DNA from 2 places in the Alteromonas sp. ABV2_168 genome. Region 2 is predicted to be linked to the other one. Evidence: predicted binding sites of a transcription regulator. Region 2 holds the regulator's gene; the other holds the start of a gene.
What was found. The regulator sigma-54, encoded in region 2, starts transcription at its own class of promoters, with help from an activator protein. The targets are predictions, from matches to a motif close to GTTGGCACGNNNNTNGNNT.
Positions count from the first base shown of each region.

Region 1: ACXAH4_RS10140 (kinase) is a predicted target of sigma-54. The motif match lies at 2,087-2,105, and genes of this name have one in related genera.

Region 1 covers NZ_JBSWYQ010000005.1:236,603-241,287, forward strand. Annotated here, with positions in the region: gene ACXAH4_RS10130 (glycosyltransferase family protein) at 1-332, opposite strand, end outside; gene ACXAH4_RS10135 (HAD-IIB family hydrolase) at 350-1,165, opposite strand; gene ACXAH4_RS10140 (kinase) at 1,168-2,037, opposite strand; gene cmoB (tRNA 5-methoxyuridine(34)/uridine 5-oxyacetic acid(34) synthase CmoB) at 2,175-3,149, opposite strand; gene cmoA (carboxy-S-adenosyl-L-methionine synthase CmoA) at 3,158-3,904, opposite strand; gene ACXAH4_RS10155 (response regulator transcription factor) at 4,088-4,685, shown strand, end outside.
Region 2 covers NZ_JBSWYQ010000003.1:368,783-373,467, reverse strand. Annotated here, with positions in the region: gene lptC (LPS export ABC transporter periplasmic protein LptC) at 1-266, shown strand, start outside; gene lptA (lipopolysaccharide transport periplasmic protein LptA) at 235-804, shown strand; gene lptB (LPS export ABC transporter ATP-binding protein) at 810-1,535, shown strand; gene ACXAH4_RS07200 (RNA polymerase factor sigma-54) at 1,631-3,115, shown strand; gene hpf (ribosome hibernation promoting factor) at 3,148-3,435, shown strand; gene ptsN (PTS IIA-like nitrogen regulatory protein PtsN) at 3,444-3,887, shown strand; gene rapZ (RNase adapter RapZ) at 3,934-4,685, shown strand, end outside.

The sequences.
Region 1 (4,685 bases), on a different contig from region 2:
TCTTCGTCAATGGCTTTAAGACGGGGGCCGTCGTTCCACAAAACGCGATGATGTTGCGGCAGCTTTTCGAAAAATTTTAATGCAGATTTGTATTGCTCTTTATCTGCACGGTCAAGGCCAATGACGATTTCAGACAGATAGGGGACGTGGGTGAGTTCGTCGACGATGTGCGGCAGTGCTTCGCCTTCCAATTCTGAATACAATGACGGCAGGATCAGCGCCATCGGACGTTTCTGAGAAAATCGTAACAGTTCAGCTTCAAGCTCTTCTGTAGGGCGTCTTGATAAGTTGTGTAACGTTGTCACTACGCCATTTTGATAAAAATCAGCCATGTGTTCTCCATGTCCTGTTAAAAAAGTAATCGGGTCAGTACTTCAGTCCAGCCTTGCGGGCCGTGCAGGGTACTGGTGTATACATTTTCTTCTTTTTTTAGTGTAGGGGGTTGATGACTCGGGGAGGCGATCCGAACGGCAATATCCGCTGCCTCAAGCATTGCAATATCATTTTTACCGTCACCCAGCGCAATACTGGTCACCGGTTCGTCATGTTGACGGATAAACTCTTCGACAAACCATTGGAGGGCTGCGCCCTTATTACAGTCGCCGGAAATATGAATAAAACGGCCGCCTTCCAGCGGATAGGCGCCTCTGTCTGTCACAGACCGGATAAACGCCTCTTTTCTCTCCTCTGTGCCTTGCCATAAGACCGGCTCACCGAATTGTCGCTGTGCAGCCAGTGCAGCTTCTGCGGGTGATAACCCGGTGGCTTCGCAGATGTCCTCGTTGGACATCTCGCTGAAATGGGTGAATTCACCGGCAAAATCCGGTTTGACCTTTTCGAGTAATTTCAGCCAGTACATTTTCGATGAGGTGAAAGATTTGCACCAAAATCCATCCTGCCACACGGTACCGGCTGGCTTTTTCGCGAAAAAACCATGAGGAATGTATGCTGCTGCGCCGTTTTCTACGATAAACGGGCCGGTCAGGCCAATGGTTTCCCGCAATTCAAGCAATTCAACAAAGGTCTTGCTGGTGGTAGGGATGACGGGAATATTTCGCTCTGACAGTGAGGTCAGCGTAGGCTTTGCAGCTTCAAAACTGTATGTATGGTGGTCAAGCAACGTACCGTCCATGTCAGTGAAAATGAGTGTATTCGCTGTGTCCATGACTACTTCCTGATGACGTTTTTAATGACTCTGTTTTCATCTAACTCAAATACCTGATTACACTTTGCAGGCAGGGAATTAAACGCATGTTCTGTGAGTCTCTGATAATGTTGTATGAAACGAAGGATTTGTTCATCGCTCATTATACCGCTTCCGGTTTTTCCGGTTTTCGCGGCCAGTTTGTGTTCCTGTTCACACCGCCATTTGTAAACATGCTCAAAAGACGGACCTTTTAACATTACCCAATACTGCATTTCATCGTATAAAGATTCATAATCTGCAGCAATTTTATCATTCACATATCCCCGCCATGTGCCATCCGGGTCTTCGGTACGCTCAAGATCATTAACCGGCTCTTTAAGTGCGTCCTCAGATTGCGCTGACACGCCCCAACACCAGCCTTCAATTAACACAATATCAGGTGGAGAGGTGATTACCGGCCACGCAGATCCTTCAAAAGGATCATCGTTGGCTTTATTAAAGCGGGGCAGAGCAACGCTGCCTGCAGATTTTAACGCTGTGAAAGTGCTATCAGCCAGAACCGTATTGTGCGTACCGGGTACGCCTCTGGTGCAAAGCAAGGGATGTACGTTGGCAGCAAGTTCTTGTCGTCTTGCACGGGAGAGATAGAAATCGTCAAGGGAGATCGTGACGGCTGACAGCCCGTGCTGGTGGGTGAAGTAGTGGATAAGAAAGTCGCATAATGTGGATTTCCCTGATCCCTGGCAGCCATTAACACCGACGAAAAATGGCCCTTCTGCACCATTTTTGTGCGAAAGGATTTCGTCTGCTAACGGTATGAACCATTCTTGTGCAATGGCCTGGTAAGTGTCCGGTAACTGGTGCTCGTTCAGAAAGCCCGTAATATCCATGTTACTACCTGTGTGACGTGCTGTTTCAGCACAGTTTATAAAGTAGTAACTACAACAATTATGCCAATCCGGGTCAGGAATGCTCGCAGACCGGTGCCAAGAATTGGCAACAGTCTGCAAACGAACAGGACATAAAGTTACTTTTTCGTGGCTATCAGCACTGCACGTTGTGGTGCAGGATAACCTTCAATGGTTCTGCTGATGTCATCAGGATCCAGAAAATCTTTTAAAGACTGAGACGTCATCCATTCTGTGGTGCGCTGCTCATCAAGAGACGTGGTGTTGATATCAGCGACCTTAATATTTTCAAAACCCAGCCTGCTCAGCCACACAGTGAGTGCCTTTACACTTGGCAGAAACCAGACGTTGCGCATCTGTGCATAACGTTCGCCTGCCATCAGTACGGTTTGTTCATCACCTTCCACTACCAGTGTTTCAAGCACCAGTTCGCCGCCTTTGCGTAACTGATCTTTTAGTTGGGTGAGAAACTGTACCGGATCTTTTCTATGGTATAGCACACCCATTGAGAACACAGTATCAAATGCTTTTAATGCCGGCATCTGCTCAATGCCCAGGGGTAAAAAATGGATATTGGCGGCAGGAATAAAATGCCTGATAGCCTGAAACTGAATTAAAAACAGTTGAGTCGGATCGATGCCATAAACGCCGGCAGCATCTTCTCCCAGCATACGCCACATGTGATAGCCGCTACCACAACCCACATCCAGAACATGACGGTTGGCAAGCGGGCTGATATGAGGCAGTACCCGATCCCATTTCCAGTCTGACCGCCACTCTGTATTAATATGAATGCCGTGAATGTGATAGGGGCCTTTTCGCCATGGCATAAACTGTTTCAGCAGACCTTCTATCTGTTTCTGCTGATATTCGCTGATGTCAGCGGCGCTGCCCGCAGTAACACTGTGTTTCAGTTCTTTTGAACTGACAGTGGTCTCAGGAAGTTTTTCCAGCAATTTACACCATTTACTGAATTCTCCGTGGAGGTGTTCCCGCTGCCATTCGCTGATTTGTGCCGGCAGCGTTTCAAGCCAGTGTGCCAGAGGCGTGTCCAGCAACTGACGGTAACATTCAGTGAACCAGGGATCAGAAATACGTCGCATCAGGCATTGACTCCACCAGCCTTAATGGCCACCATAGAGGTAAAGTTATAGCATTTGAACCACATAACCACATCTTCAAACCCTACCTTTTTCAACCGGTTTTCGTGAGTCTGATAGCTGTCGGTGAGCATCACATTTTCAAGCGCTGCCCGTTTCTGGCTGACTTCCAGTTCACTGTAACCATTATTGCGCTTAAACTGATGATGCAGGTCGATAAGCAGATGATTTCCCTGTTCACTAGGATGCTGAATTTTCTCTGACAAAACAAGGATCCCACCCGGGTTAAGGCCGTTGAAAATTTTGCTCAGCAGCGTTTCTCTTTGCTCCGGCGGAATAAATTGCAAGGTGAAATTCATGATCACCATAGATGCATTTTCTATTTTGGTGTCCAGAGCAGATTCACAATGGAGTGTGACAGGGTTAGGTAAATGAAAACTGGAAATTACCCGTTCACAGCGCTCAATCATTGCCGGAGAATTATCAATACCGGTTATCTGACAGGACAAATGATCCGTGTTGCGTGCAACAGAAAGACTGGCAGCCCCCAGAGAACAGCCGAGATCATACACATTGCTGCCATCAGTAACTCTGGCTCTGGCCAGTTCTCCGATGGTATGCAGAATCGTCTGATAACCCGGTACTGAACGTTGAATCATATCGGGAAATACGTCAGCTACGTGTTCATCAAATCGGAAATCACTGACGGTTGTCATATGGCTGGCAAAAATATTATCCGGCTTTTGCACTGAAAGACCTTACTGATTAGCTAAAAAACGGGGCAGATTTTAAAGGATTGCCACGTTTTTTTCATTTAAAAGGAAAAATTTCTTGATTATAAAGCGCCTTAAGTTAATTTGACTTTATATCATTAGCCTAAAGTATTACCCTATAGTAACAGGAAAAATTACATAATTCGGGCACCGCATTATATGACTCGTATATTAGTTGCAGATGATCATCCACTGTTCAGGGAAGCATTAAGTGCTGCACTGGAACCGTATTTCAAGGACGCTGAAATTCTTGAAGCGGACAGTCTTGAATCCATGATGACCGTGTTAACTGAAAATCACCACATTGATTTACTGTTATTAGATTTAAATATGCCGGGAGGCGAATACTTCAACGGTCTTATTTCCGTTAAAGATGTTTATCCGGAATTACCCGTCGCGGTTATCTCTGCCAATGAAAGCATTGATGTTGTCGCTCAGGTTATGGGATTGGGTGCACAGGGCTTTATTCCCAAATCATCGCCCACAAAGCAAATTGCTGAAGCAATCGTGACCATTAAAGGTGGTGAAAACTGGGTACCGGAAGAGATGAAAGCGGACCTGGAAAACGTTGATGAAGAACTCACTCAACTGTTGAAACGATTCCGTGAACTGACGCCGAAACAAATTCAGGTGCTGAGCTTCCTGCGTGCAGGTTTAATGAATAAGCAAATTGCCCACGAAATGAATGTGACCGAAGCGACTATCAAGGCACACATCAGTGCAATTTTACGCAAGCTTGAAATTAACACCCGGACTC
Region 2 (4,685 bases):
ATGAAGGCACACTCTACAACGATGACCTGATCCAGCTGGAAGACAATGTGCTGATAAAAAGCCTGAACCCTGAAGAGTTTATCCAGACCATCACAACCAATTTTATTAAGGTGAATCTGGATGACAAAACCATGACTTCAGACCAGCCGGTAGATATACGCGGTGTACAGACCATCATTAAAAGTAACGGTTTCAATGCAAACCTGCGTACCCAACAATATGAGTTAATTGATCATGTGCAGACAATTTATTCCCCGGGCAGTTAGCCTTTTCGCAGCAATAGCGCTGCTTGCTGCTGCCGGTGAGGCAATGGCCGGCTCCGGTGATTTTGAAAAGCCTATTACCGTGGATGCTAAGTCACAGTTTATTGACGGTAAAAAGAAGAAATCGGTTTTTAAAGACGATGTGAAGATTACCCAGGGTTCACTCATCATTGCCGCAGATGAAGTTGAAGCCATCGCCAGTGAAGGCGAAGGGAAAGAGGTTTTTATTGCCCGCGGAAAACCAGCCACTTATTCTCAAACGCTGGATGACGGCGCAAAAGTAAAAGCCAGCGCAAATGAAATTCGCTACGAAGTAGCCAAACAACTTATTTCCTTGCAAGGTGATGCGAAAATCCAGCAAGATACCAGCATGGTCCAGGGAGATAGCATCACCTATGACATGTCAAAAGAGCAACTTCTGGCAACCGGCGGTGAAAGTAACAGCAACGGCCGGGTAACCACGGTTTTCCGTCCTGACACAGTTAAAGAGCTGAAGGAAGAGAACAAGACTTCAGACAGCAACGAAAACGAGGGTAACTGAGTTACATGGCAACCCTGAGTGCGACTCACCTGGCAAAGTCGTATAAATCACGCCAGGTCGTCCGTGACGTTAGTTTATCGGTTTCTACCGGACAGATAGTAGGTCTGCTGGGTCCTAACGGTGCAGGTAAAACCACAACGTTTTACATGATTGTCGGTCTTGTGCCGCTGGACAAAGGCAAAATCCTCATTGATGAGCAGGAGCTGACGCACCAGCCAATGCACGAACGTGCCCGCCGGGGAATTGGCTATTTACCCCAGGAGGCATCCATTTTCCGCAAGCTGACCGTACATGAAAACATCATGGCGATATTACAGACGCGTAAAGACTTAAAAAGTCATCAACGTGAACAGGAAGCGGATGCACTACTTGATGAATTTAATATTAATCATATACGTAATAGTACAGGTATGAGTTTGTCGGGTGGCGAACGCCGCCGGGTTGAAATTGCCCGCGCACTGGCAGCCAATCCGCAATTTATTTTGCTCGATGAACCCTTCGCCGGAGTTGACCCGATTTCGGTTAATGATATAAAGAAGATCATTCAGCACTTACGGGACAGAGGTATCGGTATCCTCATCACCGACCACAATGTCAGGGAAACCCTTGATGTGTGTGAAGAGGCCTATATCGTCAGTCATGGAGAACTGATTGCTCAGGGCACCGCAGAACAGGTATTAAGTAATCAAAAAGTTCGTGATGTATACCTTGGTGAGCAATTCAGGCTATAGTTAAGATATCGGGATGAGCATTTAGCGGAGATTTCGCCACCGGCACTCACACCGCTACAACCGGATGTCCTTTTTAGAGTTTATATAAGACGTAGATGAAACCATCTTTACAGTTAAAATTTAGCCAACAACTAACAATGACGCCTCAGCTTCAGCAGGCGATCAAGCTATTGCAGTTGTCTACGCTGGACTTACAACAAGAAATTCAGGAAGCTCTCGATTCTAATCCTTTGCTGGAAGTCGACGACAGCTCCGACAACGATGTAATTGAGAAAAATAACATCGACAATGATGACAGCATGCAAGAGTCTGCAACAGCCTCATCTTCTGACAGCATGGATACCGGTGAAGCACTGGAAAAGAATGATTTACCGGATGAGCTGCCCATCGACAGTACCTGGGATGAGTACATTTCTGCGTCTTCTGCCCCCGCGCCCGGCCCTTCCGGGGGTGATGATGAACAAATCTTTCAGGGTGAAACCACCGAAAATATTCAGGACCATCTGCTGTGGCAAATGCGTCTGACACCTTTTTCTGACACAGACCGCGCCATCGCGCTGGCGATCATCGATTCCATTGATGAGTCCGGCTATCTAACGGTTACCGTTGACGACATTCTGCAAAGCGTAAACAGTGAAGATATGGAAGAGCCCGTAGAAGAAGATGAGGTTGAGTGCGTACTTAAACGTATTCAGCTATTTGATCCTCTCGGTTCCGGCTCCCGCACACCGCAGGAGTGCTTGTTAGTTCAGCTGGCGCAATTTGCACCGGAAACACCGTGGCTGGAAGAAGCCAAACTACTGCTCAGAGAGCATTCCGATCTGTTAGGCAGTAAAGATTACCGTACGTTAATGCGTAAAACCCGCCTGAAAGAAGATCAGTTACGGGAAGCGATGCGTTTGCTGCAAACGCTTAATCCCCGTCCGGGCAGTGCATTAATTACGAAAGAACCCGAATATGTCATTCCGGATGTATCGGTTGCGAAGAAAAATGGCCGTTGGGTTGTAGAATTAAACCCCGACAGCCTGCCTAAGCTCAGTGTTAATCAGCAGTATGCTGCAATGAGCCGTAAAGCAAGAAACAGCAGTGATTCACAATTTATCCGCTCTCACATGCAGGAAGCAAAATGGTTTATTAAGAGCCTTGAGAGCCGGAACGATACGCTGCTGAAAGTAGCAAATTGTATTGTTCAGCAACAGATGGGCTTTTTTGAGCATGGCCCTGAAATGATGAAACCAATGGTGCTGAATGATGTCGCAGAAATGGTAGATATGCACGAATCTACTATTTCCAGGGTAACAACGCAGAAGTACATGCACACGCCCCGTGGTATTTTCGAGTTGAAGTATTTCTTCTCCAGCCACGTTGCCACTGAATCAGGTGGTGAGTGTTCATCTACAGCGATTCGCGCCCTGATTAAAAAGCTGGTTGCCGCTGAAAAGCCAAGCAAGCCACTGAGTGACAGCAAGATTGCTTCGTTGTTGGCCGATCAAGGCATTATGGTTGCCCGGCGAACAATAGCAAAGTACCGGGAATCCTTGTCGATCCCGCCGTCTAACCAACGCAAAAGCCTTATCTAACTTAAGGCTGCTCAAAATAAGGAAGACGAAATATGCAAATCAACCTTTCTGGTCATCACATTGAGATCACTGATTCTTTGCGTAATTATGTCGATACTAAGTTCAGCAAACTGGAACGTCATTTTGACCACATATCAAATGTGCACGTTATTTTAAATGTTGAAAAGCTTAGCCAAAAAGCAGAAGCAACGGTTCATCTTAGCGGCGCGGAAGTCTTCGCCTCTTCCGAAAATCAGGACATGTATGCTGCCATTGACAGCATGGTCGATAAGCTCGACAGGCAGGTCCTGAAACACAAGGAAAAGCTTAAAAAGCACTAATTGAATTCATGGATATACAAGCCATAGTCAGCCTGGACCGCACCGAGTGTGCGGTCCAGTGCAATAGCAAAAAACGCATTCTCGAAATCATCAGCGGGATTGCAGCTAAAAATAACCCCGATGTTGATGAAGCCACCGTGTTAAGTAGCCTGCTGGCCCGTGAGCGAATGGGCAGCACAGGTATAGGTAACGGCATTGCCCTCCCCCACGGTCGCCTGGCCGGACTGGAAAATGTCATCGCCATCGTAGTTACCAGCACACCCGCCATCGATTTTGATGCTATCGACAACAAACCTGTGGATATTTTCTTTACTCTGCTTGTCCCTCAGGAACAAACCGAAGGACATTTACAAACTCTGGCCATGGTTGCCGGAAAACTCAGCGATAAAGAAACCATAAAAACTATCCGCAAAGCTCAGACAAGTGATGATATTATTCGCGCATTACAGTAACTTAGTGTAATACGCACCGACAACACGTGACTTCAGGAGAAACGGCGTGAAGTTAATCATCATCAGCGGACGTTCCGGTTCAGGAAAATCAGTAGCACTTCGTGCCCTTGAGGATCTGGGGTACTACTGCGTCGATAATATTCCGGTTAATCTGTTACCAGCCCTGACACACACTGTCGCCGATGAATACGAGCAGGTAGCTGTGAGTATTGATGTCAGAAACTTGCCTAAAGAGCCTTCTGAGCTGGTTGAAATTCTCGACTACCTGCCGGAGTCATGGACTGTCACCATCGTATATATTGACGCAAGTGACGATATGCTGGTGCGCCGGTTCAGCGAAACCCGGCGGTTACATCCGCTGGCCAAACTGAATAAGTCATTGTCAGATGCCATCCAGACAGAACGTGAACTGCTGGCGCCTGTAGCGGAAAGAGCGGATTTGAATATTGATACCGACTCTCTGAGCATCCACCAGCTGGCAGAATTAATCCGCGAGCGTATCCTCGGTAAGAAAAGCTCACGACTTGTTCTGGTATTTGAATCATTCGGCTTTAAACACGGTATTCCCAAAGATGCAGACTATGTGTTTGACGCCCGTTTTCTGCCAAACCCTCACTGGGAGCCGGATTTAAAACACCTGACAGGCCTGGATACACCGGTTCAGGTTTTCCTCAGTTCCCAGCCTATAGTGACCAAATTTATCTGGCAGATTCAGAACCTCATCACGACCTGGTTGCCACACCTTGAACGGAACAACCGCAGTTATGTGACAGTCGCTATCGGATGTACAGGCGGACA